DNA from 4 places in the Serratia aquatilis genome. Region 1 is predicted to be linked to each of the others. Evidence: predicted binding sites of a transcription regulator. Region 1 holds the regulator's gene; each other region holds the start of a gene.
What was found. The regulator PurR, encoded in region 1, represses purine synthesis genes. The targets are predictions, from matches to a motif close to CANGCAAACGTTTGCNTG.
Positions count from the first base shown of each region.

Region 2: the regulator PurR is predicted to act here: its motif matches at 5,792-5,809, upstream of pyrD (quinone-dependent dihydroorotate dehydrogenase).
Region 3: the regulator PurR is predicted to act here: its motif matches at 2,535-2,552, upstream of glyA (serine hydroxymethyltransferase).
Region 4: the regulator PurR is predicted to act here: its motif matches at 4,941-4,958, upstream of aroL (shikimate kinase AroL).

Region 1 covers NZ_CP173186.1:2,731,173-2,738,711, reverse strand. Annotated here, with positions in the region: gene SAQUA_RS12315 (MATE family efflux transporter) at 1-215, opposite strand, end outside; gene SAQUA_RS12310 (riboflavin synthase subunit alpha) at 504-1,154, shown strand; gene cfa (cyclopropane fatty acyl phospholipid synthase) at 1,257-2,408, opposite strand; gene punC (purine nucleoside transporter PunC) at 2,761-3,936, opposite strand; gene punR (DNA-binding transcriptional activator PunR) at 4,060-5,004, shown strand; gene purR (HTH-type transcriptional repressor PurR) at 5,001-6,026, opposite strand; gene SAQUA_RS12285 (YnhF family membrane protein) at 6,348-6,437, shown strand; gene sodB (superoxide dismutase [Fe]) at 6,502-7,080, opposite strand; gene SAQUA_RS12275 (C40 family peptidase) at 7,294-7,539, opposite strand, start outside.
Region 2 covers NZ_CP173186.1:3,239,038-3,246,576, forward strand. Annotated here, with positions in the region: gene SAQUA_RS14770 (ABC transporter ATP-binding protein) at 1-634, opposite strand, end outside; gene rlmKL (bifunctional 23S rRNA (guanine(2069)-N(7))-methyltransferase RlmK/23S rRNA (guanine(2445)-N(2))-methyltransferase RlmL) at 640-2,760, opposite strand; gene SAQUA_RS14780 (YcbX family protein) at 2,864-3,967, shown strand; gene SAQUA_RS14785 (cell division protein ZapC) at 3,978-4,526, opposite strand; gene pyrD (quinone-dependent dihydroorotate dehydrogenase) at 4,684-5,694, opposite strand; partial or broken gene SAQUA_RS14795 (NAD(P)H-dependent oxidoreductase) at 6,013-6,381, shown strand; partial or broken gene SAQUA_RS14800 (LLM class flavin-dependent oxidoreductase) at 6,476-7,057, shown strand; gene ssuC (aliphatic sulfonate ABC transporter permease SsuC) at 7,069-7,539, shown strand, end outside.
Region 3 covers NZ_CP173186.1:1,523,622-1,531,160, reverse strand. Annotated here, with positions in the region: gene SAQUA_RS06940 (3-phenylpropionate MFS transporter) at 1-834, opposite strand, end outside; gene glyA (serine hydroxymethyltransferase) at 1,050-2,303, opposite strand; gene hmpA (NO-inducible flavohemoprotein) at 2,773-3,963, shown strand; gene SAQUA_RS06925 (cytochrome c) at 4,058-5,242, opposite strand; gene SAQUA_RS06920 (NAD(P)-binding protein) at 5,239-7,149, opposite strand; gene patD (aminobutyraldehyde dehydrogenase) at 7,270-7,539, opposite strand, start outside.
Region 4 covers NZ_CP173186.1:4,047,969-4,055,507, reverse strand. Annotated here, with positions in the region: gene pagP (lipid IV(A) palmitoyltransferase PagP) at 1-257, shown strand, start outside; gene SAQUA_RS18310 (DUF333 domain-containing protein) at 324-593, shown strand; gene SAQUA_RS18305 (VOC family protein) at 774-1,157, shown strand; gene SAQUA_RS18300 (ABC transporter ATP-binding protein) at 1,476-1,730, shown strand; gene SAQUA_RS18295 (helix-turn-helix transcriptional regulator) at 1,860-2,645, opposite strand; gene SAQUA_RS18290 (class I SAM-dependent methyltransferase) at 3,029-3,799, shown strand; gene SAQUA_RS18285 (GNAT family N-acetyltransferase) at 4,347-4,862, shown strand; gene aroL (shikimate kinase AroL) at 4,987-5,511, shown strand; gene SAQUA_RS18275 (IclR family transcriptional regulator) at 5,888-6,661, shown strand; gene SAQUA_RS18270 (OPT/YSL family transporter) at 6,862-7,539, shown strand, end outside.

The DNA.
Region 1 (7,539 bases):
ATGACAGGAGTCAGGGCCAGCAATAAACCATGGCCAAACAAAATAGCAGGTAGCCAGATTGATGTTCCAACAGCGACTGCAGCCATATCCGTAGCGCTATATGCCCCGGCCATAATGGTATCGACCACACCCATTGCTGTTTGAGATATTTGCGCGATGATTACTGGGATCGCGAGGGCCAATAAACTACGCGCCTCAATGAAGTACTTCTGCACGTATACACCTTTTATCATTTTTTATTGAGGAAGGGCTGTTGCCATCAAAAGACAACCAGAAAAAAGCGGAATTCGTCGAAAAGATTGTACCTGCTCAGGGTCGTTAAGCAAATATTGTTACTAAATAGTGGTTCTTGCCATACTTCAAGTGCCCAGTCAGAGATTAAAATACGTAGGGTACAGTAAATGCGCATGTGCACTTTTTTTGCCGTTGTGAGTTTGGTTTTCTGCCTAAACTGGGGCAAACTGCGTTCAGTGCGTTGAACATATTTTGAAGAAGAGGCCAACATGTTTACCGGTATCGTACAAGGCACCGCCCCGCTGGTTGCCATTGATGAAAAACCTAACTTTCGTACTCACGTTGTTGCAATGCCGGATGAACTGCTACCGGGCTTGGAGTTAGGGGCTTCTGTCGCCCACAATGGTTGCTGCCTTACCGTTACGGCGATAGCGGGTAACCACGTCAGTTTTGATCTGATTAAAGAAACGCTTCGGTTGACCAATCTTGGCTATCTGGTCCAAGGTGACGTGGTTAACATTGAGAGGGCGGCTAAATTCAGTGATGAAATTGGCGGGCATTTGATGTCTGGTCATATTATTTGTACAGCAGAAATCACCAAGATTTATACTTCGGAAAATAATCGTCAGATATGGTTGCGAATGCCAAGTGCGGATCTAATGAAATATGTGCTGCATAAAGGTTTCATTGGCATAGACGGTATTAGCCTGACTATTGGTGAGGTTATTAACAACCGTTTTTGTGTTCATTTGATCCCGGAAACGCTTGAGCGCACCACACTAGGTAAAAAACGCCTCGGCGATAAGGTGAATATTGAAATCGACCCACAAACACAGGCGGTAGTTGATACCGTAGAACGTGTCCTGGCCAACCGTGAAGCCGCAATTGCGGCTGCCGCTGTACCGGTAACAAAAGCTTGATTGCACATTGGTGCTGAATTCCCCCGACAGCAGTGATAAAGAAGCCGCGACGTTATCCGTAGCGGCTTATTTGGGGTAATTGGCAATAAATTAACTTAGTAATCAACGTGGAACGCGAATTCCTCCTTCAATACCTTCTGGGCTGAATACGATTTGCCATAGTTGAATATCGCGTGCACGGAATGCCCCCGCGCAGGAATTGAGATAATACCTGAACATTCGTTCGAATCGCTCGGAATAATTTGCCGCCAATTGCGGCCACCCTTGCTTGAATCTTTCATGCCAAGCCATCAAGGTGCGATCATAGTCAGATCCAAAGTTATGCCAGTCTTCCATCACAAAGCAACGCTCACTAGCCTGCGCAATATGCTTTATGGAAGGTAGGCAACCATTCGGGAAGATATATTTGTTGATCCACGGATCAACATTCATATCTGTCCGATTTGAGCCAATAGTATGCAAAAGGAAAAGGCCATCAGGTTTTAAATTACGCCTGACAACGTTGAAATAGGTTTGGTAATTTTTGGGGCCGACATGTTCGAACATACCAACTGAAACAATACGGTCAAATTGTTGATTGAGCTCGCGGTAATCCTGCAGCAGTATTTCCACATCCAATCCCGCGCAACGCGCCTGTGCCAGTTTCTGTTGCTCTGCGGAAATTGTCACGCCGACCATGGAAACACCGTAGTGCTTGGCAGCAAAGGCGGAGAGGCCCCCCCAGCCGCAGCCAATATCTAGCACTTTCATGCCCGGACGAAGATCCAGCTTTTCGCAGATCATTCGCAACTTGGCTTCCTGCGCTTCTTCCAAGGTGGTAGCATCTTTCCAATAGCCACAGGAATATTGCATATAACGATCAAGCATTAAGGTAAAAAGGTCGTTGCCAAGATCATAATGCTCCTTACCAACAATCCAGGCGCGTTTCTTGGACTGCAGATTGGTCAGGCGAGCGATAGCTATGTTAAATATATCTTTCAGGTGGTGTGGGAGTTTATTTTCAAGCCCGGCGGTAAGAACGCGCTGAAAGAAGATATCCAACCTTTCACACTCCCACCAACCATCCATATAACTTTCACCGAGCCCCAATGAGCCCTGCTGCAATACACGCTTGAAAAAATTTGGATTGTAAACCTGAATATCGAAAGGGCGTGAACCATTGATTTCAATATCGGCCATACTGAGCATTTCATGCACTATGCGGTACCACTGGTTGTCCCGAATGCTCAGATCTTCTATACACGATGAACTCATAATTTCTCCATCACCTTCTTCTGACTTATGAACCAGTAAAAAAAGCCTAGGCGATTTTTACAGGCGCATACATATACCAACGGCAAACTTCACCGTGGCGTCTGATATTCGACTTTAAACAGAGGAAATTTAAGAGACTCCCTACGCAACAGCGCGGGCAAATTATTCCTTAAAAAAGTGTGATTCCATTCGCGTACACAACAGTTACTTGTGATAAAAGCTTATAAGAAATGCTATCTTATAAGGTCTTTTCGAGTATAGGCTTGCCGAGGAACAGACTCAATAGCAAATATCGCTCGGCAAACATTTTCACTAAGTTATTATTTAAAATGATAATTATGAAAGCTTCCGCCTAACAGCCTGTTTTTTTATTCAAGCGCTCTCCGCGTTGAATTATATACCCAAAAGCGGCAAAAATTACGGTAGCAACCATCACACTTACCGTGGCCAACAGCGGTTGATCGATGAAGGCTGAAACCAACAGACTGGCAATAAAACACCCTCCCAGTTGTAACGTATTCTGCAATGCTGCCGCTTTGCCACTGCTCTCCGGGAATGGCATCAAGGCGTTTGAGACCAGAATCGGGTAACTGGCACCGTTAACTAATGCCATAAAGCAAAACGGGATCAACAGCGTGGTCAATGTCGGTTTGCTCAAGGTGGCGATCAGAAAGAGCGCAACCATGCTGAACCCATAGGCTAACAGAAGCCATGGCAGTAAGGTTTTGCCAGAAATGCGACTTAGCGCACTTCGGCAACTGTATCCTCCTAGCAAGAACGCCAAAGTTTGTGGCACATAACTCAAACCAATGTCATTTGGGCTATAACCCATATTACCGAGAATGAAGGGGGAGCCGGTCAACCAGGCAAAAAAACCGGCGGAACAGGCAGCAAAGACCATGACATTGCCACTGAATATTGGGGATTTCAAAATCTGCAAAAAACTTAGCCCTGGCTTTTTGTCGGACGAAGGCACAAGCCTAGTGTCTTTAAGTAATAAAGTTGGAATGATCAGTAATGCCGTTATGCCGAGCAGCACGGCGAAGATAGCCCTCCATCCCATATGATTGAGCAGCCATGCGCCGAGCAGCGGAGCCAAGGCAGGGGAAAGGGCAACCAGTGGCATAATGGAAGCAAAGACACGATTTGCCTTACCCTCGCGGTAGCGATCAACCACGATCGCCTGCCAGGTTACGGCCGCAGAGCAGACCCCAATGGCCTGCAGAAAACGCAGAGCCCACAGTTGTGCACCATTTTGCACCCACAGCATGCCCAGGCAGCCAACAGCGAACAGTGTCAGACCGATCAACAACACCGGTTTTCTGCCCAACCGATCGGACAGTGGTCCCCAAAGCAGTTGGGCAAAAGCAAAACCGGCAAGGAAAATACTCAAACTGGCGCTGATAGCACCGGCGGAAATTTGTAAATCCTGTTGCATGGCGCCGAAGGCTGGCAGATACATATCGGTAGCCAGATAACCCAGCATACTCAGACCAGCCAGGTAAAACATAAATCCAAAGTTTCGCATGTCTTTCTCGTTAAATTTTTGTTGTCGCAGGTTTTTTAGCGCCGGCAAGTGTACTCGGCTGGATCTCTGCTTGTGAAACGGTAATATTTGCAAGGTGCTGTTAAAAAAATTGAAGGCAAAATTATGTGGTCTGAATATTCACTCGATGTGGTAGACGCCGTTGCTCGTACCGGGAGTTTCAGTGCAGCAGCGCAAGAACTTCATCGAGTTCCTTCTGCAGTAAGCTACACGGTGCGGCAGTTGGAACAATGGCTGGCCGTGCCACTGTTTGAGCGGCGCCATCGCGATGTGGCACTGACTCCCGCCGGAGCCCTTTTTATCAAGGAAGCACGGATTGTTATCAAAAAAATGCTTGATACTCGGCGACAGTGCCAGCAAGTTGCTAATGGTTGGCGTGGGCAGTTAAGGATTGCGGTCGATCTTATTGTCAAACCACGGCGTAGTCGTCAATTAATCATCGATTTTTATCGTCATTTCCCTGATGTGGAGTTAATTGTCCAGCCAGAAGTGTTCAACGGCGTGTGGGATGCCCTGGTTGACGGGCGCGCTGAGATGGCCATTGGTGCAACAAGTGCTGTGCCGGTAGGTGGCGGTTTCGCTTTCCGCGACATGGGGTTTATGGACTGGTTGTGTGTAGTAAATGCAACCCATCCTTTGGCTCGTCTAGAAGGACGACTGAGAAACGATCAGCTACGGCCATATCCTTCACTCTTGCTAGAGGATACGTCACGAAATTTGCCGAAGCGTGTAACCTGGGCACTGGATAACCAGCGGCGTCTCACCGTGCCGGATTGGGTGTCTGCTGTGGATTGTCTGCGTAATGGGCTGTGCGTAGGAATGGCACCTGCGCATCGAGTCCTGCCATTGGTACAAAGCGGTGAACTGGTTGTTCTGCAACTGCTCGAGCCATTTCCTCCCAGTGCCTGTTGTCTCACGTGGCAGCAAAATGCGCAGTCACCCGTAATGGCTTGGCTAATAGATTATCTGGGAGACAGTGAAACACTCAATCAGGAGTGGTTGAGCGAAAAAATACCGGGTAACCCAGAGGCTCCCGGTAATAACGGTTAGCGGCGATAATCGATGAAAGGTCCATCGGCTACCGAACGGCGTTCAATAAGTTTTGGATGTACTTCAATAACCTGAGATTCTTCGCGTTTACTGATGATGCGATCCAGTAGCATAGTAAAGGCCATCTCTCCCAGACGCTCTTTAGGCTGATGGATGGTAGTTAACGCAGGGGTAAAATAGCGTGCGTTGCGGACGTTATCGTAGCCGATCACTGAGATATCTTGCGGTACGCGAAGCCCCAATTCGTCTGCAGCGCAGATAGCCCCCATTGCCATGATGTCACCACCGCAAAAGATGGCAGTAGGACGATGTTTCTGCGACAGGATTTTGTGCATCGCTTTGTAACCGGATTCAGGTTCAAAATCGCCTTGAACGATCCATTCTTCACGGATGTCGATATTGGCTTCCTGCATTGCTTTCAAGAAGCCTTGATGGCGCCCACCCCCGGTATTACGCGCGAGCTGGCCTGGAATGGCACCGATATCGCGATGACCGCGTTCAATCAGGTAACGCCCTGCCAGATAGCCTCCCTCAAACGCATTATCGATAATGGTATCGGTGAAATCACCACGAGCTGCGCCCCAGTCCATCACTACCATGGGAATATTGCGGTAATCCTCCAACATGCCTAACAGCTTTTCCGGATATTCCGAGCACATGACCAGCAGACCATCGACACGCTTTTGCGCCAACATCGCCAGATAGGCCTGTTGTTTATCAAGGTTATTATGTGAGTTGCACAAGATCAGCGTATAACCTTTACTATAACAACTGTTTTCAACAGCTTCGATCACCTCTGCAAAATAGGGCGCTTCACTTGATGTTGCAAGCAGACCGATCGATTTGGTGTGGTTGACTTTCAGGCTACGGGCAACGGCGCTGGGTGAATAGTGAAGTTCCTTAATTGCTGCCCAAACGGCCGCTTTTGTTTCTTCGGCGACGAAACGCGTTTTATTGATGACGTGCGAAACGGTGGTGGTTGAAACGCCAGCGCGTTTGGCCACATCTTTAATCGTTGCCATGTAAAAAATAACTCCTGAACCTACATGTTACGGCATGTAAGTATGATGTTAATCGTTTGCCTGCGTAGAACTTTCCCCAGATAAGCGAAAACTGAGTTTTTAGTGCTGAAGTCGTAAGCCGCTTTAACAGGAGGGGCATTTTGGTACGCAGTAGTGAATTGCGGATTTTGTCGCATAATGAAGAAAAGTGGAAGAGCTAATCGGTATTATAAGTCGGGAAATGATAACAAGATTTTAATCACGAACTGTGTGAAAATGATTTGACGCATTAATCGTGTGGCTTTTATGCTTGAGAACACTAATCTGAGAGGGAATTACGATATGGATACGAATTTAAAAATGTCATTGCTCACCACGGTCAGCGCACTGGCAGTGATTATTGTTTTTGGCTTTATCGCGGCATTGAACTGATTTATAACAACAAAATGAAAGGCGCAGCATGCTGCGCCTTATTATTTGGGTCATCCACCTGCCATTAAGACAGGTTTTGTTCCACGAATGCCCAGTTAACCAGTGCCCAGAAGTTCTCCAGGTACTTTGGCCGCGCATTGCGGTAGTCGATATAATAAGCATGTTCCCAAACATCAACGGTCAAAACAGGCTTGTCTTCACCGGTGAGTGGGGTAGCTGCGTTTGAAGTACTGACGATTGCCAGCGAGCCATCAGGTTTCTTCACCAGCCAGGTCCAGCCAGCACCGAAGTTTTTCACTGCGGCATCGGTGAATTGCTCTTTGAAGGCGGCGAAAGAACCGAAGGATTTAGTAATTGCTTCAGCTACCACGCCAGTTGGCTCATTGCCGCCCTGCGGTGACAAGCAGTGCCAATAGAAGGTGTGGTTCCATACCTGTGCTGCGTTATTGAACACGCCGCCGGTAGAGGTTTTGACGATATCGACCAGAGACTTGCCTTCGAACTCGCTGCCTTTCACCAGATTGTTCAGGTTAACCACATAGGTGTTATGGTGCTTGCCATAATGGTATTCCAGCGTTTCTGCAGAAATGTGCGGCTCAAGAGCATTTTTCTCATACGGTAATGCAGGTAATTCAAACGACATTGCTTTCTCCTTTTTATACAGCACTTCTCTTCCGAAACCGTCAGCCGAGTGGCTGAGGGAGGAAAACTGAGTTGTTATAGTTATTTTGTGGTTATCAATCTTAGCAACTTTCTGGGTGAAAAAAAGAGCCAAAGCGTGCCAATTGCCTGATTGCTTAAAGTGTGGGCAGGGACAGGATGTTCGGCTGAGTGGTAAACTCAGCCGTGGCAATGGTCAACGAATGGTTTTGGGCGTCACTACACGGCGGGCACCAATATAGTGGTTCTGCCAGTAGTCGTTATCCAATTGGCTGATGCGGATTTCCTCGCCAGTGCGGGGAGACTGGATAAATTTGCCGTTTCCAAGATAAACACCAACATGATCGGCAGTGCCGCGGTTGTTGATACGAAAGAAGACCAAATCTCCCTTTTCCAGTTCACTGCGTTTAACCGGTGCAGCATCCCGCAGGTGATACATCTC
Region 2 (7,539 bases), 510 kb from region 1:
CATGGGAAATAAACACGATGCTGCCTTGGAACTCTTTCAGGAAGGCTTCCAGCCAATCGATAGTCGTGATATCCAAATGGTTGGTAGGCTCATCAAGCAATAGCACTCGCGGTGAACTGACCAAAGCACGGCCCAACGCAGCCTTACGCAGCCAACCACCCGAAAGGGAGGAAAGCTCGGCATCACCGTTCAAACCAAGCTGCAACAGCACTTCGCTGATACGGCTGTCAAGCTGCCAAAGCCCCTGGTGATCGAGGATCTCCATCACCTGCGCCATCCGCGCCAGATTCTTTTCACTCGGGTCCAGTTCAACCTGATGGGAGATCGCGTGATAGGCCTTCAGGTGCTCAGCCTGCTCAGCGACACCTTCAGCTACAAAGTCAAAGACTGTGCCACCGATATTACGTGGGGGATCCTGTTGCAACCGGGCCACAATCAGATCTTGCTCATAAATGATCCGCCCATCGTCCAGCGGGATCTCTTTGCTGAGGATCTTCAGTAATGTGGACTTACCAGCCCCATTACGCCCAACCAGACAGACGCGTTCATTGTCTTCAATATGAATTTCGGTGTTGTCTAACAAGGGAGCATCGCTGAAAGAGAGCCAAGCCCCGGACATGCTGATTAACGACATAGTAATTATTTTCCTTCGCCAGCGTGGGTTACCAGCCAGCAGTTGTGGATCTGACGGTTACGGGCAAAATCTTGTGACAGCGTCTGGGCAGTAATCTCTTTTGCCTGCAGACCGAGCACGTTCAGACCGTCCAAATCCATCTGGAAACCGCGTTTGTTGTTAGAGAACATAATGGTTCCGTTACGACGCAGTAACCGTTTCAAATCTTTCATCAATGCCAGATGATCGCGTTGTACATCAAAAGTGTTCTCCATACGTTTGGAGTTGGAAAACGTCGGCGGGTCGATAAAAATCACATCAAACTGTTCGTCGGCATTACTCAGCCATGACAGGCAGTCTGCCTGAATCAGTCGATGCTGTTGACCCGTTAACCCGTTTACCCGCAGGTTCTTCTCTGCCCATTCAAGATAGGTGCGCGACATATCCACCGTGGTAGTACTGCGCGCGCCACCCAATCCTGCATGAACACTGGCAGTACCGGTATAGGCAAACAGATTGAGGAAATCCTTACCTTTACTCATCTCGCCCAGCATACGGCGCGCAATGCGGTGATCGAGGAACAACCCAGTATCGAGATAGTCGGTCAGGTTGACCCAAAGTTTGGCATTAAACTCTGTCACCAACAGGAGCTCGCCCTTCTGTGCCAGTTTCTCGTACTGGTTTTTGCCCTTCTGACGTTCACGAGTTTTCAGCACCAACTGGTTAGAGGGCAGTTCCAGCACTGCCAGAGTGGCATTGATCACATCGAAAAGGCGTTGACGTGCTTTTTGTGCATCGATAGTTTTCGGTGGCGCGTACTCCTGCACCACAACCTTGCTGCCGTAGCGATCCACCGCCACGTTATATTCCGGCAGATCCGCATCATACAAGCGGTAACATTCGATCCCTTGCTGTTTCGCCCATTTATCGAGCTTTTTCAGATTTTTGCGAAGGCGGTTGGCGAAATCTTCAGCAACCTGCACACCGGCAGAACCCTGCGGGTTTTCCGCTAACTGATAGTTTTTCTGGACGCAATCCAGCGGGCCATTTTTCGCTTTGAACTGGCGCTCTGCGCGCAGTTGCAGGCAACTTAGCAGCTCAGGGGAGGCGCTGAACAGAGAAAGCTGCCAACCACCGAAAGCGCTTTTCATGATGCGGCCCAACATGTTGTGTAAGGCGATCAGCGCCGGTTCGCTCTCAAGGCGTTCACCGTATGGCGGGTTGCTGACCACGGTTCCCACCGGACCTTGCGGCAATGGATTGGTCAGTTTGCTGACATCATTCACGTTAAAGGTGATCAATTCCGCCACCCCTGCACGCCGGGCATTGCCCCGGGCCATTTCGATCACTCGGCGATCAATATCTGAACCAAAGAAACGCGAAGAGGTTTCTTGCAAACCACGGCGGGCGCGTACTTGCGCTTCGGTAACCACTTCACGCCACAGTTCGGCGTTATGACCGCTCCAGGCGGTGAAGCCCCAGTATTGGCGCTGTAACCCGGGCGCACGATCGGAGGCGATCATCGCCGCCTCGATCAACAGCGTGCCGGAACCACACATCGGATCAAGCATTGGCGTTCCTGGCTGCCAGCCAGAACGTTGCACAATAGACGCCGCCAGGCTTTCTTTCAGCGGTGCCTGACCGGTGAGATCGCGGTAGCCGCGCTGGTGCAAACCCTCGCCGCTAAGATCGAGCGCTACGCTGGCCATGTCGCGTTGCAGGAAAACGTTAACGCGAATATCCGGCTGCTGTTTTGCTACCGTTGGCCGCTGTTCCAGCTTGCGGGTGAAGCTGTCGACAATCGCGTCTTTTACCTTCAAGGCGCCATATTGGCTGTTGCGGATCTCTTCGTTGACGCCGCTGAAGTGAACGGCAAAAGTTTTATCAACGGTAAATAGGGCTGGCCAGTCAATGGACTGAACGCCAAGATACAGATCCAGATCGCTATGCACGCGGAACTCGTTCAGCGGCAGCAGAATACGGGAGGCCAGGCGGCTCCATAGCAGGCTTTGGTACAGAAGACGATCGTCACCCTGGAAATGGACTCCCCCCTGCACCACTTTGCAGGCGTGAGCGCCAAGCTGTTCCAGTTCGCTTTTTAACAGTTCTTCCAGTCCACGCGCCGTGCTGGCAAACAGAGAGTTCATATCGTGCTTATCACCAAAAAGAAAATCGTTGCGCATTATAGCTAATCCAGACCGCTTGTCATAAAGTTGCTCCTTTCTATTTCATTATCGTTTGGAGGCTGCAGTGTTCACGCTTTCCCGACTCTACGTTCATCCGGTCAAATCCTTGCGCGGTTTGCAGCTTTCCCACGCACAGGTTGCCTCTCATGGGCTGGCGTTTGATCGCACTTTCATGATTACTGAGCCTGACGGTACTTTTATTACCGCGCGTCAATTTCCGCAGATGGTGCTGTTTACTCCCGCATTATTGGCAGACGGCCTATTTCTGACGGCTCCAGATGGTGAAAGTGCCACTATCCGCTTCGAAGATTTCGCATCAGATGGCCAGCCAACCGAAGTTTGGGGTAACCATTTCACCGCGTTGATCGCGCCACAGGCCATCAACCAATGGCTCAGCGGTTATTTCCAACGGCCAGTGCAACTGCGCTGGGTTGGGGCAACTTTGACACGCAGAGTCACAAAACATCCGGAGATCCCACTCTCGTTTGCCGATGGTTATCCGTATCTGTTGATTAATGAAGCGTCATTCCAAGATCTGCAACAGCGCTGCCCAAGCAGTATCAAGCTGGAACAGTTCCGGCCTAATATTGTGGTGACAGGTGCCCCTGCCTGGGCAGAAGACGGTTGGCAGGTGATCCGCATCGGTAATGTAATGTTTGATGTGGTTAAGCCCTGTGGCCGCTGCGTATTGACCACGGTCAGTACCGATCGCGGCCGCAAGCACCCAAGCGGTGAGCCATTAAGTACCTTGCAAGGATTCCGAACCGCCGATAACGGCGATATCGACTTCGGCCAAAACATGATTGCGCGCAATAGCGGTATCATCCGCGTTGGCGATCAGGTTGAGGTTCTTTCGAGCAAACCACCGCGGCCCTACGGCTCCGGTAACGTCGTCGAAAGCCTAAAAGCGCCTAAGGACAATACCGACAGCGTCACTATTGAGTATCAAGGGAATGTGTTTACCGGTAATAACCAGCAGATATTGTTGGAACAGCTGGAACAACAGGGGATTCGAATCCCTTACTCCTGCCGCGCAGGTATTTGCGGCAGTTGCAGGATGACGTTGACGGAAGGCAAAGTGGCACCGTTAAAACAAAGCGCAGTGGAGGCTAATGGCACGATCCTCTCTTGCAGCTGTATTCCTAAAAGCGATTTGAAGCTGGCGTAACGCCACCTCGTTAAACTGCCCTGTCGTAAGCCGGGGCAGACAATTCGTCGGCGATAAAAGGTTTCAGGCGATCGTGCATCACTTTTATTGCATCCCCCAGCACCATGGTACGCCCGGCCAACACCAACTGATTTTGCGCTAACAGGCACAGGCTGGCATTGTCGCCCGCTTCCACCACCAGCAAACAGGCATCCTCACCACTTGCCATCACTTTCACCGAGGCCAACTCACCATTTTTTGGCCGTAGCGGATAGGGTTGCTGAGCAAAATGCCAACTCTTGGGCATCAGGGGTTTCAGGAAGCGAAAAGCCACCAGCGCATTTAATACCAGTTCAGCACGCTGTTCATAACTGAGTTTTATCTGCTTACACTGCTCTTCATAATCAAAATAAAGCGCTGCATCATCAACGCAAAAAGCACACTGGTTGAATGCATCGGGGGCCAACATTTTTGCAGGAAAACGCGAACGGAAGATCATACCATTGGCTAAATCGAGCATCAGCCGATCGTGCTCAGCGTCAAAATACCAACGCCAATTATCGTCAGGTTTTATCTTCATTTCTTATCCTTCTTACCACATGCCAACGCTGTATTACCCAAAAGATGATTTTATCACCAGAAAAGCCATCCAAACACTCAGTTAATTCTGTGAACGAACAAAATATAGACGAGCTGGGAGCATAAATAAACCCCCAGCCCGGAATGAAGGGAAAATATTAGATATGGGTAACGATATCTTTAATCAAACGTGGGCCGTGGAAGATAAATCCGGAATAAATTTGTACCAGCGTTGCTCCCGCATCCATTTTTTCCCGTGCCGCTGTGAGAGAATCGATCCCACCAACGCCGATAATGGGTAAACGTCCCTGAAGTTCCTGTGACAATCGGCGGATCACTTCGGTACTCCGAGACTGAACTGGACGACCGCTCAATCCTCCAGCCTGATCGCAGTAATTCAACCCCTGGATCAGTTTACGATCGAGCGTTGTATTAGTCGCAATGACCCCATCGATATTATGGCGGATCAAACTATCGGCTATTTGGATCAACTCTTCTTCAGAAAGATCTGGCGCAATTTTTACTGCAACCGGCACATATTTATGATGTTGAGCGTGTAATTCAGCCTGTTTATTTTTAATCGCAGCTAACAGATCGTCCAGCGCTTCGCCATACTGTAAGGAACGTAATCCTGGGGTATTCGGCGAAGAGATATTAATCGCGATATATCCGGCATATGGATAAATTTTATCCATACATATTAGGTAATCGTCTTTACCCTGCTCTACCGGGGTATCTTTATTCTTGCCGATATTGATCCCGAGAATGCCACCAAAGTGGGATTTTTTGACGTTTTCAACCAGGTTATCCACCCCATGGTTATTAAACCCCATACGGTTAATCAAACCCTCGGCTTCAACGATACGGAATAAACGTGGTTTATCATTCCCAGGCTGTGGACGCGGCGTGACGGTTCCTACCTCCACAAAACCAAACCCCATGGCCCCAAAGGCATCGATGCATTCGCCATCTTTATCCAGCCCGGCAGCAAGACCTAACGGGTTTTTAAAAGAGAGCCCCATGCAGTTTACCGGCTTGCTCGGTACAGACTGACGGATAAGAAACTCTAATAGGGTGCCGGTAATACGGCGGAGTTGACTGAAAGTCAATTCATGCGCGCGTTCGGGATCGAGCTGGAACAACGCCTTCCTGATGATGGGGTAGTACATGTACTCTCCTGATTTCCCGGTTAGTTGCAAACCGGGGGCATATTATCCGGTATCCCCTCACCAATTGGAATTGATTAAAGGCAAAAAAAGCGCTTTTAACGCAATCGTTTTCTTTTGAACCCTTGTAACCCCTGCCTTTCCTCATTTACGCATATCGAAATCAAAAATTGAGATTTAAAAAACACCCTTCTTTTCTGTTAGCTTTAAAACACTTTGCAAACATAAATTTAACATTGATAACTTTTAGTTATAAGGAATGGTAATGCGCATTATTTCTCTCGCTGGCAGTCCACGAATTCCCTCGCGCTCCGCAGCACTGTTAGCGCTACGCCAGTCTACAAAGCCTCCTTTTCAGGTGCCCTGAAAACGTTGCTCGATCTGCTACCAGAGCGTGCACTGGAACATAAAGTGGTTTTGCCATTGGCGACCGGGGGTTCCATCGGACACATGCTAGCCGTGGATTATGCACTAAAACCGGTATTAGCCGCGCTGAAGGCGCAAGAGGTACTGCAGGGCGTATTCGCCGATGACAGCCAAATTATCCTTGATGGAGAACAGGCCACGCTCTCTGACAGAGTTACGGCCAGGTTGGAAGAAGCGTTGGAGGGTTTCTATCTGGCACTCAACCGCCACAAGCCATCGCTGTTAAAAACTCCACTGACGCTATTGACCCGTCAAACCGCATAAAGACCATAAAGGAAATCATCATGCTTCTGTCCCTCTCTTTTCTTCGTGGGTTAAGCGCGGCGGTACTGGCCACGATCGGTATGCTGGCACTGCGCAGGTTGAACTCTACCTTACCTGGGGAGAAACCCCCGCCCAGGTGAAAGAAAAAATCGCAGAAGTTCGTGCCAAAGCGGCAGCAAAAGGAAGGAAGGTACGTTTCGGCATCCGCCTGCACGTCATTGTGCGTGAAACCACAGAAGAGGCCTGGCGAGCAGCCAATCGTTTGATCGCTAATCTGGATGAAAAGACCATAGCCGATGCGCAACAAGCCTTTGCACGTTTCGACTCTGTTGGCCAGCAACGCATGGCGGCCTTGCACGGAGGGAAGAAAGATAATCTGGAAATCAGCCCCAACCTGTGGGCCGGTGTGGGTTTAGTACGTGGTGGTGCTGGCACAGCATTGGTGGGCGATGAGCCGACTGTGGCGGAGCGTATCCGGGAATACGCCGATCTGGGCATCGATACTTTTGTTCTCTCAGGCTATCCGCATCTTGAGGAAGCCTACCGCGAAGCGGAGTTACTGTTCCCCCATATTGATCTGGCCACTGCAGAGATCCCCACACAACGGCGCGCGATCAAGCCGCAGGGTGAAGCGATCGCCAATATTTATGTTCCGCAAAAAGTGTCGCAAAGCTAAGGAGAATAATCATGACAATCAGTGCGCGAAACGTTCTTCAGCAGACCGCCCCTTGGGCATTGCCAGTAGCACTGGTGATTTTCTGGCAACTTGCGGTTGAGGCTGGCTGGTTATCAAACCGCATCCTACCAGCTCCCAGCGCGGTAGTTGGCGCCTTTTGGGCGCTGACCAAGAGTGGCGAACTGTGGCAACACCTGACCATCAGCAGTTGGCGCGCACTGATTGGCTTCAGTATCGGTGGCAACATCGGATTGGGCTTGGGCCTTATCACCGGTTTGTCCCATTGGGGAGAGACATTACTCGATAGTTCGGTTCAGATGATCCGCAATATTCCTCATCTGGCACTGATCCCGCTGGTGATCCTGTGGTTTGGCATTGATGAATCGGCAAAAATCTTTCTGGTTGCTCTTGGTACTCTATTCCCTATTTATCTCAACACCTATCACGGCATCAAAAATATCGATCGTGGCCTGTTAGAAATG
Region 3 (7,539 bases), 1.2 Mb from region 1:
GCCGCATACGGCAGACAGTAACAGCAAGTTACGGGCGTTCCATCGGCGGAACAGAAAATTGCTGCTGGCAAAGATAATCACTTCGGCCACTACGCCCAGTGACCACAGATAGCCAATGGTTGACGCAGAGTAGCCCGCTTCCTGCCAATAAATAGAAGCAAAGCTGTAATACCCGGCGTGCGCCCCTTGCAATAGTGTAACGCAGAGCAAAAAGCGCCAGACCGGTCCCTCGCTGAGCAGTTCACGCCAGGAACGGCTGGAGATATTCTGCACACTAGCCTGCCCTTGGGGCATCACACTGGGTTTCAGCAGCATCCCAAGAAGCATCACCAATAGACTGGCCAACAGGCTGAACAAGATTGCATTATGGCCCCAAACGGAAACCAGCTTCCCGGTCAACGCCGAGCCAATCACAAAAGCAAGCGACCCCCATAGCCGTACCCGGCCATAATCCAGAGTAATTTGGCGTTGCCAGGTGGATGCTAAGGCGTCGGTCAACGGCACTAACGGGGAAAAGAACAGGTTGAAACCGGCAATCACCAGCATTAACCAGGCCCAGCCGTTACCGAAAAAGAACCCAATAGCAAAGGCCAACGAGAGTAGCGCCAAGAGGCGCAGTGCGGTGATTAAATGCGAGGGATCCTTGACGCGAGGTGCAATCATCAGGCTCCCCAGGAAGCGCATCACCAAGCCTGCACCGAGCAAAATACCGATAGTTTCAGGGGCAATCCCCTCACCTTTCAGCCAGACGCTCCAAAACGGCAGGTAGATACCAAACGAAAAAAAGTAGGTGAAATAACTGAGAGCCAGCCAACGCGTTGATTGCAGAACCATGTTCCCTCCAGAATAAGGGCAATACTTTGACAGAGCTCACACCAGGCAGCAATCTTCATTCAAGCTTAAAGCGCGGGAGTGTAAAGCAGTTCACAGTTTAGGCTGTATATCTTAGTTGCTAGGAATGCAGTCACGTGCAACTAAGATATATACCCCAGTTACTGTACGATCAAAAAACCCGCCGCAGCGGGTTTGGAGTGTACAAAAAGAAGGTATTACGCGTAGACAGGTAGGCGAGCGCAAATATCCAACACTTTTTTCTTGGTGCGTTCGATAGTCGCTTCGTCGTTGATGTTATCCAGCACGTCACAGATCCAGCCCGCCAGTTCACGCACATCTGCCTCATTGAAGCCACGGCGAGTCACTGCTGGAGTACCAATACGAATGCCAGAGGTCACAAATGGGCTCTTCGGATCGTTTGGCACGCTGTTCTTGTTGACGGTGATGTTGGCACGCCCCAACGCCGCATCCGCTTCTTTACCGGTCAGGTTTTTATCCACCAGATCCAGCAAGAACAGATGGTTATGAGTACCGCCAGAAACCACTTTGAAACCACGCGCCAGGAACACGTCTACCATCGCTTTAGCGTTGTTGGCTACTTGTTGCTGGTAAATCTTGAACTCTGGCTCCATCGCTTCTTTCAGTGCTACCGCTTTACCGGCGATCACGTGCATCAGCGGGCCACCCTGGCCACCAGGGAATACGGCAGAATTCAGTTTCTTGTACAGATCTTCATCACCGCCCTTGGCCAGGATCAGGCCGCCACGTGGGCCAGCCAGAGTCTTGTGAGTGGTGGTGGTTACGATATGCGCATGGGGAAGCGGGTTAGGATAAACGCCTGCGGCAATAAGGCCAGCAACGTGCGCCATATCAACGAACAGGTAAGCACCAATGCTGTCGGCAATTTCACGCATTTTTGCCCAGTCAACCAGACCGGAGAAAGCAGAGAAACCACCGATGATCATTTTAGGCTTGTGGGTTTGCGCCTGTTTAGCCAGATCGTCATAGTCAATCTGCCCAGACTCATTAATACCGTAAGGCACCACGTTATACAGCTTGCCCGACAGGTTTACCGGAGAGCCATGCGTCAAGTGACCACCATGTGCCAGGTTCATCCCCAGAATAGTGTCACCCGGCTGCAGCAAGGCGGTATAAACGGCAAAGTTGGCCTGGGAGCCAGAGTGTGGCTGCACGTTAGCATAATCGGCACCAAATAGTTCCTTGGCACGATCGATAGCCAGTTGCTCAACGATATCCACATACTCGCAACCGCCATAATAACGTTTGCCCGGATAGCCTTCTGCGTATTTATTGGTCAGTTGGGAACCCTGAGCCTGCATTACACGTGGGCTGGTATAGTTCTCAGACGCAATCAGCTCAATGTGCTCTTCTTGACGCACGACTTCCTGCTCCATTGCATGCCACAGTTCGGCATCATAATCAGCAATGTTCATTTCACGCTTTAACATCCCGGCATCTCCTGACTTAAATCGGCTCACTGTACCCATGGATTTCCAGCTGCAACCAGGTTCCCAACTCATTCGTCCCTTGAACTGACTAAAGCCAAGTGACAGGGGGGAGCGAGTGTAGGTAACAACGCTGCTGCTTGAAAGACGACGGGTATAAAATCACCCTTTGGGGCTCTGGGTAACAGTGTAAACCGTTTCCCCCCATCGAAGATAGGTCTTGACAGAGGTTTTTACGCAAACGATTGGCTCTAGGTGGCACAAGGCTTTTACTGGCTTTTTACCCCTATTGTTGCAACGGACATTTACTCATAGTGGTAATGCGGTTTATTCATGTTCAACAGGTACAGCCGTCGATTGACAGACCCGTAACAAAAGCAAGAATATTTACAGGTTTAAAACAACCCTATAAGATGCATTTAAAATACGCCTTATTAAGCGACATAATATGTCCCCTCAAAGGAGCCCCACCATGCTGGATAGTCAAACCATAGCAACCGTAAAATCCACCATCCCTCTACTGGCCGAAACAGGCCCAAAACTGACCGCCCATTTCTACGAACGTATGTTTGCCCATAACCCTGAATTGAAAGATATTTTCAATATGAGCAACCAGCGCAACGGCGATCAGCGTCAAGCGTTGTTTGATGCCATCTGCGCCTATGCCAGTAATCTGGAAAATCTGGCCGCCCTGCTCCCTGCGGTAGAACGTATTGCACAGAAGCACGCCAGCTTCAATATCCAGCCCGAGCAGTATCAGATTGTTGGCCACCACCTGCTGGCAACGCTGGATGAAATGTTCAGCCCGGGCCAGCAGGTACTGGATGCTTGGGGAAAAGCCTACGGAGTGCTGGCAAACGTGTTTATCCAACGTGAAGGTCAGATTTATCAGGAAAGTGAACAAGATAATGGTGGTTGGCGCGATTTGCGTGCATTCCGCATCGTGAAAAAACAGCCGCAGAGCGAGGTGATATCCAGCTTTGTATTAGCCCCAGTAGATGGTGGCAGGGTCGCCAACTATAAACCGGGCCAGTATCTGGCAGTCTACATTAACGACAGTAATCTGGAGCATCAGGAGATCCGTCAATACTCACTCACTACCTCACCTAATGGGGAATACTATCGCATTGCCGTAAAACGTGAGGAGCAAGGTACGGTTTCCAACTTCCTGCATCAAACCGCTAAAGAAGGCGATGTTATTCAGCTCGCCCCACCACATGGTGATTTCTTTCTACAGGTGGAAGCTACCACTCCGGTGGCATTGATTTCGGCTGGCGTGGGCCAGACGCCGATGTTGGGGATGCTTAACACTCTGCATGAAAATCAGCATCAGGCAGAAATTCATTGGCTTCATGCGGCTGAGAACGGCGCAGTACACGCCTTTGCCGACGAAGTTTCCGCTATCGCCGAGCGTATGCCTGCCCTGCGCAGCCACGTCTGGTATCGTGAACCGAACGCTGATGACGTAAAAGGCCACGACTATGACAGCCTTGGCCTGATGGACCTCAGCAGCATGCGCAGCACACTGAACAACCCGCTGATGCATTACTACATGTGTGGCCCGGTACCCTTTATGCAGTCGGTAGGTAAACAGTTGCTGGCGTTAGGGGTAGCAGCCGAACACATCCATTACGAATGTTTTGGCCCACATAAAGTGCTGTAAAGATCGAAAGACCGGGAAAGCGGCAAATTGTAATGCATAGGGAGCCCCTCTTTTTTGTTGAGATGGGCACCCGTCAGCATAGCTTCCTAAAGCGTTAATGCTGTTTCAGCGCCCGGGCTGCTTTCACCTGTTCAGCAGTCACCTGCGTAGCCTGATTTCCCCAACTGCCACGTAAATAGCTCATCAGATCGGCTGCTTTCTGATCGCTGAGTGCCCAGCCATAGCCCGGCATAACGGTTGCTGCTGCTTGCTGAGTGATCGGTGTATGTGCTCCCTCCAGCACTACCCGCAATGCGGTCAGCGGATTATCTGCCGTGACGCTGGTATTCCCCGCCAATGCGGGAATAACATGATCGACCCCCTCACCTTTATTACCGTGGCAGGTAGAGCAATACATGGCATAAGTCTGTTTACCAGAGGCCATTATGGCTTCGGGTATCGCTGATACTGCCTGCAGTTGCGGCGTTTTTTTCGTCAGGCTATGCAGGTAAAGTGCAATGCTGTTCAGATCGGCATCGCTGAGATATTGAGTGCTGTGCGTCACGACTTCGCCCATCGGCCCGGCCACTGCCGCATGCTGACTACGGCCTTTCTTCAACAAGGCAACCACTTCCCCCTGCGCAAGCCCACGCAGGTTTGATGCATACCAGCCATCCAACTCGGCACCGCTGAGAAAAGCCGATGTATTACCGTCCATACCCTTCTCCTGCATTGCCCAACCGCGTGGCGTATGGCAACTCCCGCAATGACCAGGCCCTTGCACCAGGTACGCGCCTCGGTTCCATTCGGTACTCTGCCCGCTGTCTGATTGATAAGGCTGTTCATCATGGAAGAGCTGGTTCCATACTGCCAGAGGCCAGCGCATGGAGAGCGGCCAACTGATATCGCTTTCGCGATTGGCGGTGTTTTGCGGCGCAACTTCGTGCATCAGATATTCATAAAGAGCGCGCATATCCTGCTCGCTCATTTTGGCATACGCGGTGTAAGGCATGGCGGGATAGAGACGATGCCCGTCCTTGGCAATGCCCTGACGCATGGCGCGGTCAAATTCTTCAAAGCTATAGTCACCAATTCCCTGCTGTTTATCCGGCGTGATATTGGTGGCGTAAATATTACCCAACGGAGTGGGGAACTTCAGGCCCCCGGCCAGTTCCGCACCTCCCGGTGCAGTATGGCAAGCGGTGCAGTCACCCGCTTTGGCAACATATTCCCCGGCAGACATAGCATGCGCCGAACCAGCTACCAGCAACAGCATCAGATACAGTGGGCGTAAGCTCATACGCCCTCCTTGGCAGAAACCCTGCCGTAAGCCAGTTCGTTTACCGCGCGCCAAGCCTGGTCAATCGCCGAGTTAGCATAAGGGCTCCAGTCTGAGTCTGAGTTGGCAATGGCAATCCTACCGATTGGTTGCCGCGCCGTTTCGATGATCTTTTTGGCTTCATCTTCATCATCAAACATGCCGTTGAGGAAGTAGGAATAGCCATGTGACCAGCGATTAACGGTGATCGCCTGAATATCCCGTTGATGGTCGAAGCCAGCAGCCCCCAACATGCCTTGCAACTGTTCACGGATCATCTGTTCATGCACGTCAAATGGGGTACCCAGCAGTAATGCGCGTCCTTTGCGTGACTGTTCACGCGGGCTCAGAGCACTCCCCGGCAGCGTGGGAACATAAACCATATGCAGCCCAATCGGCTGATTCGGATCATGCGGATGCTGATAGCCCCCCATACTCACCGGGTAATCCAGCTTCACGCGGCTATAAGGCGCGGTCGGAGAATAGACTTCGTGTACCCCGAGCTTGATGAACGGCTGCCAGTTGCCGATCACCACTTTGCTGTAGACCAGTGGGGCTTTCACGTTCTGCTTCAACGCTTGCTGCTGCTCATGCGACATTTCCGGTACCAGATAGGGGATCATCATGTTGTAGCCGGCCATCACTACCTGCCCGGCACGGACTTTCACTATCTTTTCCCCGATGATATAGGCAACTTCCGCTTTATCCCCTACATTCGCCACATGTAGACCGGTGCTGTTCAGCCGAAGTTTCACTGGCGATTCAGGGCGGTCAAGCTGGCTGTAATCAAATCTGGCCAGAATAATGTCGTTCATATCTTTGCCAGCCGGTGCCACTGCCGGAATAAGGTGGCGCACCATCAAGCGTGCGATGCTGGCGTTGCCATCCGGAAAGTGGAAGACATAGGGATCATCAAGATCTGCCTGCGACTCTTCATCCAGCGGCGGTAAATTCATTCCGTTCAGGCCCGGCAGATCGCAGATCCGCGCATCGCTGCACGACGTGGCGTCAATACCGACGGCCTGAAAGTCGTTGGTTGTTTGTTGGAAATAGCGGATCGCCATGTCACTCAGCCCCACTTTCTCGCGCAGGAACTGGCTATAGCTGTGCTTGTCCAGCCAGGCCACTTTCTCTTCTAGACTCATGCCCGGCAGGTAATCTTTTTCGACCGTGTGCAGTGCAATCAACGCCTGACGATCTTCTGCCGATAACGGGAAATCACCGATAAAGGCTTCATAGGAGCGGCCATTCAGACGGTCACGGGGAATATCATCCGCCACTACCCGGCCCGGATCGCCATTAACGACTTTATCAACACCAAAATTTTTGCGGTCGAAGTAGACACCACGGCTCAGATTCAGGTCTGGATAAAAGGTTTTGTCAAAAGCCTGTTCCAAGCCATCGAGGCTGACCCCGAGATTTTTCAGTAACCCCAGTGCGACCGGGCTAAAGTTGGAACGTGGTGACTGTAATGACTCACTGCCACCGTAGCCGAGAAGGGTGCCCTTATCGGTGCTGAATTCGTTTCGCTTGGCGTGCCCACCAAAATCATCATGGTTATCAATCAGCAAAATACGTTGCTGCTTGCCTTTCATCTGTTGCCAGAAACAGGCTGCCGCCAAACCGCTGATCCCTGCGCCGACGACCACCAAATCAAACTCTTCTTCAATGGGTACGCCTGCGAAGTCAAAGGCTTTGCCATCGCGCCCCAATTGATGAGCATGTTCGAAAGATCCGGGGTGGTTGCCGCGTAAACCCGTTAGCGCTGGCGGGTAGTAAAGGGTTTGATGTGCAGTTTGTGGCGATGCCCGCAAAACTTGCATCGGGGTAAGTCCTGCAGCAATGGTGATCGCCACTCCATTAAGAAAATCACGACGAGTGATGGCCATAATAGCTTCCTTCCGTTTTATCTACCCCGTGCATAAAACTACAGTTTTATGCACGGGATCGGGCATTTAAGGCATGAAGTCCGCACTATTGTGCAGATTAACCCTGTAATATCAAGAAGGTTAGTGTTTGAACATCACGTGACGGATCGCGGTGTAATCCTCCAGCCCATACATTGACATGTCTTTGCCATAGCCCGACAGCTTCTGACCACCGTGAGGCATTTCGCTGATCAGCATAAAGTGAGTATTCACCCAGGTGCAGCCATACTGCAAACGGGCACTCAGGCGATGAGCACGGCCGACGTCGCGGGTCCACAGCGAGGAAGCCAGACCATAATCCGAGGCGTTGGCCCAGGCCAAGACCTGCGCCTCATCGTCAAACTGCGTTAC
Region 4 (7,539 bases), 1.3 Mb from region 1:
CTTACGAGAAAATTTTGCGCCCGAGCGACAATAAGGATTTTCGTCTGGGCATAGGGTTCACTCTTAGCGTTACCGCTCGTGATAACTGGAAATACATTCCTATCCCTGCACCGCTGCCGTTAGCGTCGATCGGCTATAAGCAATTGACTTTCCAGGCTACCTATATTCCTGGTACCTACAATAATGGTAACGTATTCTTCGCTTGGCTGCGCTGGCAGCACACGAGTTCCTCATGGAATGAAAGGAGTTTTTCGTGATACACGGCATTTTTACGGGAGCACAACCAAGCGACACCGTCTAATTTTACTGAAGAGTCGATATCAATGAAAAAACTCCTGATGCTTTCCCTGTTTGTTGGCACAACCTTGCTGCAAGGGTGCGTTAGCAAAACCAACAATGATGCGCCATTACCGCCACGGGTGGATAAGAATATAGGCATGGCGAATCCTGCCGATGTTTATTGCACTAAGTCGGGTGGCAAGCTGACCGCGAAGCAAAATTCTCAAGGGCAGTATTCTACCTGTACCATGGCAGACGGGCAGGAAATTGACAGTTGGGAACTTTTCCGCCGCGACCACCCCGCGAAAAAATAGCACCAGAGGCCCCCACATCCCCCTGGATCGACAGATTTGCTGTTCAGTTGCCGCCCACCTGCAACTTGAAGTAACTTGGGTATATCTGATTTTTGCCCATAGTGGCTCCTCCGCTTGAACAGCAGGTTACCTTTAGCTATGAAACCTGCTGTATATGCCAGTAGACAATGGAGATTGATGATGAAAATAGCCCACGTTGCTTTATGGACACAGGATATTGAGGCGCAAGTTAACTTCTGGCTGCGCTATTTCAATGGTGTGGCGGGAGAAACCTATGTCAGCAAGAACCGTCCCGGTTTTGTCTCCCGCTTTATTCAACTGGCTTCTGGACCAACGCTGGAAATCATGAGTGTTCCTAGTTTGCTGCCGGGAGCAGAGCGGCAGGAACGGATCGGTTGGGCGCACATTGCACTCTCACTGGGTAGCGAAGCGCAAGTGGATTCCTTGGCGAAGCAAGCACAGCTTGATGGTGTTCTGCAAGCTGCGCCTCGCTGGACGGGGGACGGCTTTTATGAGGCGATTATTCTTGATCCCGACGGTAACGCCATCGAAATCACCGCCTGACGACACCATATAGTGTGGAGAAGAAACGAATTTTAATTTACGTTTCTTCACTGTAAATGTGATTGAAAGCTGCACAATATTTCCACTTATACTCTAAATAATTCGAGTTGCATGACAAAAACGCAATGCGTTTTTGAACAGCGCTTGCGCTGGCCCCGCAGGGGCGAGGCCCATAATTGGGCCAAGTAACGCGGCAAGACCGAGAGTCGCCAGGAGCATAACCCACTATGTGACTGGTGCGATTGGTCGCAGCTAACACCCATGCAACTTGAAGTATGACGAGTATATAATGGACTGAATAGCTAACAAGGAGTGAGTATGGGGATCAGTGAGGAAGAGTCTATTCGCCGTTTAGCCCTTGAGAAGAATGCCGTAGGGAATTCGGCTAAATGGGTGGCAATTGTTTCGGCAGTTTACTTCGTATTGATGTTGTTTTACGGCCAGCCTATCGGGGTACTAGCCATGTCCGGCACAATTTTTGTTGTTTCTGCCGTAACTTGGTTTAAGAAACGCCAGAAGGTAAAGGCCTATCGCTTGGCGTTAGCCAAGATAAATAATAGCGAAACCCCCTAGCTCTATTCCAACACTTTGCCGTAGGCGCATGATTGAGGGGAGGTATCCCATCCTCCCCGGAATAAGCGAAGCCGCGAAAGGAGGACGTCTGCCAGCATTTGCGCCAGAATGTTCTGAAGAGGTTTCCCGTCACGGTAAAGGTATTAACATTACCAGTTTCAATCCGCTTTGCTCTGCCGGATAGAATGTCACTTGCCGATAAGAAAGCTCCCCCTGTTGTGGATGGCTGAACATACGTTCACCACCTTCACGTGCCAGAACGTCCTGTTGTTTCCACCAATGACGAAAGGCTTCACTGTTGTGCGTCATATTACGAACCAAAGCACGTATTTCTTCGGTGCCCTGATGATGGCTGGTTTCGGCACGGAACTCTGCCACTAACCGCCGCGCGCGATCTTCCCAGTTTCTGACCAGCACTTTGGCCTGTGGGTGAAAGAACATGAAGTGCAGCAGGTTCGGTGTTTTTGCCCGTTTTAGCCAGTCGCAGAACAGCACTTCTGCCTGCGGATTCCAGGCAATCATGTTCCAGGTGAGGTCGAGTAAATAGCAGGGCACCGCAACTTGATGCACGCTGTCCAGCACGGCTGGATCGATCGTTTCCTGTGGTTTTTGCTGCTCAGGGTCACTAATACGCGCCAGAGTAAACAGGTAGTGACGCTCGGCATGGCTTAAACGCAGTGCTTTGGCAATGCGGGCCAACGTATAGGGGGAAATGGAAACCTCGCGCCCCTGTTCGATCCAGGTATACCAGGTTGCGCTGATACCGCTGATTTGCGCAAGTTCTTCCCGGCGTAACCCACTGGTACGGCGACGTACGGCGGTAGGCAAGCCGAGCATGTCTGGCGTGACGCGTTCGCGGTGAGCACGCAAAAAGGCCCCAAGGGCTTTCTGGCTGGATAAAGCATCCGATTCCATAGGTGGTACCTTTTGATACAAGGCTGTGCCCCTTAAATGTCCGTGGTGCCGTCGCAGACCCAAAAGCCCATTATCAAGGCGGAGGGCGAAGGGCAGAGTGGCCCTCTGTTCAAGCCCGACAACGCAGAGGATGGGCTTGTGGGGCGCGACCCGAAGGGCTGGGGCCATTTGTACGCATTGCTGCGTTATTCGCCGCTTATTTGGTCCACCAAACCTCACGGCTCACGCCTTGTTCTGCGTACAAATGACTTCCAGCGGTACTCGCGTACAATTAAGGGGCACAGCCTAGGATAACTGCTCATATTGTACCCGTTTAGTAGTTTGATTATAGTCCTACAGGCCATCCGGCGCAGGCGCAAGCCAGATAAAAAAAGGGAGTGATTATGAGTGTCAGCGACAGCCACAAAAATGCAGTTGAACGCCAGTTTGGCGAACAGGCCAATGCCTATTTGAGCAGCACAGTTCATGCGCAAGGGAGAGATCTGCAACGTCTGGCTGAGCTGCTTGCGGGAAGTTCCTCTGCCCGATTGCTGGATCTGGGGTGTGGGGCGGGGCATGCCAGTTTTACCGCAGCCCCTAATGTGGCTCAGGTGGTTGCGTACGATCTCTCGGCACAAATGCTGGATGTTGTGAGCAATGCTGCGCGGGAAAAGGGGTTGGCGAATATTCAGGTACAGCAAGGCGTCGCGGAATTACTACCGTTCGGCGATGCCAGTTTTGAGGTGGTGATCAGCCGCTATTCGGCACACCACTGGCATGACGTTGGCCGGGCACTGCGCGAGGTGAAACGTGTGCTGAAACCGGGGGGCAGGGCCATCTTTATGGACGTGGTTTCGCCCGGGCATCCGTTATTGGATATCTATCTGCAAACTGTCGAGGTCTTGCGGGATACCTCGCACGTAAGGAATTATGCGCCGGGAGAGTGGCTGAGTATGTTCACTGAGTCAGGGTTGCTGATACAGGAAGCCACGACTGACCGTCTGGATCTGGAATTCAGCAGTTGGGTGGCGCGTATGCGAACACCGGAGCATTTTGTCACCGCTATCCGCGCATTACAGCAAGGTGTGGCTGAAGAGGTTAGCCAGCACTTTGCCATTCAGGCTGATGGCTCCTTTACCAGTGACATTATGATGCTTGTGGCGGTTAAGGCATAAATAGCAGAGGGGTTATAAGCGGCTTTGTCATCTGGGTGTCATCGGAGGTTAATAGGCTTTTAGCGCTTACCTTTACTCACTGTGAGATGACACCATGAGAATCAAACCGCTTTGTCTCCTTTTTGCCTCTGCATTGCCACTATCTTCGTATGCTGCGGAGGGGGCGGTTCCGGGCTGGTTTTAAATCATCAGGAAGGCGGCGACCTGATACTGACGACGTTTACCGAATGCCGATAGCCCTGCATTCGGTAAAAAGGATGCCAAAATTTTCCCTAGCCCGAAATTTGTTCCTCTGCTGATGGATATTCGTATTAGCGGAAGTAAAGCCATGGCGACAAATGCACGCCCTTTACATGATGACCAAGGCACAATCAGCGGCTTGCCGTGATCGGCTCAACCAACGAAGTAGCAATAACAGACAGCTTAAAATCGTTACCCAGTGACAAGCGTGGGTTGGATACCGAAGGGAGCAGCCTTGTTGGTTTCTGCTACCGGTAAAATCTGTTTAAATAGGCGCTCGCGTTCAATTCTGGGACACCGGCTAGTCATGCTTAGTTTACGTTTAGCGCAACAGTCTGATATTCAGCAGTTGATCGAGGTTGAACGCTCTGCAGGGCAACTGTTTCTGCAACTGGCGGAGCTGCAATTTATTGCCGACGATGAGGGGATGAGCCCACAGCAGCATGCTGATTTTATTGCGCAGCAGCGAGAATGGCTGATGGTTGACGCCGACGGACAGGTTGCGGGTTTTATTGCTGTTCAATCATTGTTGCACGGCTGGCATATTGCAGAATTGTCGGTAGCGGCCAACTGGCAGCGGCAAGGGGTTGGTAAAAAACTCATTGCCGAAGTTATGTCACTGGCCAGGCAACAGGGCGCGCCTCGGCTGACGTTGACCACTTTTGTCAACGTACCTTGGAATGCACCTTATTACCAACGTTTGGGATTCCGCAGGCTATCTGCCCATCAGTTGGATGCGCAACTACAGGGTTTACTTGCAGAAGAAATTAAACAGGGTCTTGCTGCGGGTAGCCGCTGTGTAATGGAATTTACACTGTTGTAAATATTGAAATACATGCAGAGGACTGTATGATGCAGCAGCAGCAGCGTGAGTGCCTGCTCCGGCTGCCCGCACTCACGGCAGGCAAACCAATGCATTCAAGTCATCGCATAAGGGACAACCGGTAATGACACAAACCATTTTTATGGTAGGCGCTCGCGGAGCAGGTAAAACCACCATAGGCAGCGCATTAGCGCAGGCATTAGGTTATCAGTTTATTGATACCGACCTGTTTATGCAGCAAACCGTGCAAATGAGCGTGGCGGAAATCGTTGCGCAGGAAGGTTGGCAGGGGTTTCGGCGGCGCGAAACGGTAGCTTTGCAAGCGGTAACTGCGCCGTCAACCGTGGTTGCCACCGGTGGCGGGGCGATCCTGGCTGAAGAAAACCGGCATTTCATGCGGGAGCACGGCACGGTGATTTACCTGCGTGCGCCTGCCAGCATCCTGGCTCAGCGCTTGGAAGAGGTTCCTGAGGAGGGGCAGCGGCCTACTCTGACCGGGCGGCCTATCGCCGAAGAGATCATGGAAGTGCTTACCACGCGTGAAGCGTTATATCAAAATGCTGCACATCATGTCATCGATGGCAGTGCCAATCCGCAGCAGGTCGTTGAGCAGATCCTGGCTGTACTCCAGCCAGCGGCAGTAAAGTAAATTTCCTTGGGGCATAACCTGTTGTGCCCACTATACCTGCGGTTCATTCCTGTCATTCATGCAGCCAAACAGATTGATCGTTTGGTGGCAGCCTGCCTGTAAATTTAGGTAATTTGACTATATATTCAATCTTGTCCCTCAATCGTATTATAATAAATAGCATTTTCTGCTGATATATAGCGTTACATGCGTTCATATTCTAGAGTGAGAGTCTAACGGCTTCATGATGTGCGTAATATGTCCACTGTCATAGCATTATTCTCTTTAATTTACCTTCGCAATTATAAAACAAACCGCTTGACGATAAGTTGTTCAAATCTTAATTTCCAAAATATAGATTCAGAACTAAGTTCCATATAATGGAACAAGGTGCATAATGACCACATTAGAAAATGCTACGGCGGTATTAAAGTTATTTTCTCAACGGCAGATAACCCAGGGGCAACCCGGTATTTCCTTTACCGAGGTGGTTGAATATCTTGGGTTGCCGAAAAGCACGGTATCGCGTTTATTACAGACGATGGAAAGCCAGGGGTTGCTGAAGCGCGATGCGCAAAGCCGTCAGTATCATATTGGGCATCTGTTGCTGATGGTTGCCAGCCACTACCTTTCAACACCATTGGTAGAAAGTGCGGCAGAAGCGATGGTGCAGCTAAACCAACTCACCTTTTGTACCGGGTATATTTCGGTTCTGGAAGGGCAAGAAAACTGGGTGATGCGGACTTTCCCCGGGCGCCATTTTTTGCAGGTGGTGACTCCGGTGGGTGCGAGCTCCGCCGCAGCGGAAACCTCCGTAGGCCGGGCGATAATGGCGCGTGAAAGCGATCAGCAGGTGTGTGCGCGTTTTGCCGATGGCTATTGTGTGAGGGCAGAAAACTCCCCGCAAACGCTAGAAGAATTGCTGCAAAAATTGACTCAGATCAGGCAACAAGGCTGGTCATTGGCTCGCAATGAAACATTGCCAGGTATCAGTTCACTGGCAACTTCTGTTACCAATAAACACCGCAGTGAGACGGTGGGGTTATGTCTGTCTTTTCCCTCTCAGGCTGAGGAGCAACCTTATTCACCTCAGGTGCTTGAGGCATTGATGGCGGTTTCCCGCCAATTGGCGCAAAAACTCGGTGATGACTATTGGCAGCAGATCCAATAGCCCACCGTATATCCATGACTTAATCGATAAGACGATTCTATGGCAGGTTAGTTACGGCATCGATTGTCGGTAATTAATTATGTCCGAATGGCTGAAAGGCAATTAACTCGATAATGAGTTCCAAATAATGGAACTCAATAGGTTTGCTATGCAAAAAATATTCTCTTGCCAAAGAGTTGAGATATTCAGGGGAGCAGTTTATGAAGCCAGATAAAACTAATAATCCATTGAAAGATATCGGTACGCTACTGGTAATGGTGCTGTTATCCATTATTGGCGCGATTATCGGTGTGCAATTGATTACCACACTGGGTGTAACACCGAATACATCGATTATCGGTGCGTTGCTAGCTATGTTGTTGGCGCGTATTCCGATGCAAATGTTTCAACGTTATCGCTCGATCCATACTCAGAACTTGGCGCAGACGGTGATTTCTTCTGCGACGTTTGGCGCGGCCAACTGCCTGTTGATGCCGATTGCGGTGCCTTACGTTATGGGGCAACCGCAGCTGATACTGCCCATGTTCTGTGGCGTAGCGGCCGCAATGCTGCTGGATGGTTACCTGTTGTACCGTATGTTCGACACTAAAATTTTCCCGGCAGCAAATGCCTGGCCACCTGGCGTGGCGGCGGCGGAGGCGATCAAAGCGGGAGATAGTGGAGGAAAGCAGGCTTGGCTACTGGTACTTGGCGTAGCCGTAGGGATTGCGGGCTCAATGCTGAAGATCCCCATGGCAGCTTTTGGTACGGCTTTCATCGGTAATATTTGGGCTTTGAGTATGTTCGGCGTGGGTCTGCTATTGCGTGCCTATGGTCAACCGCTGACCGGCGTCGATCTGAATGCGCAGTATATCCCGCACGGGGTGATGGTCGGGGCG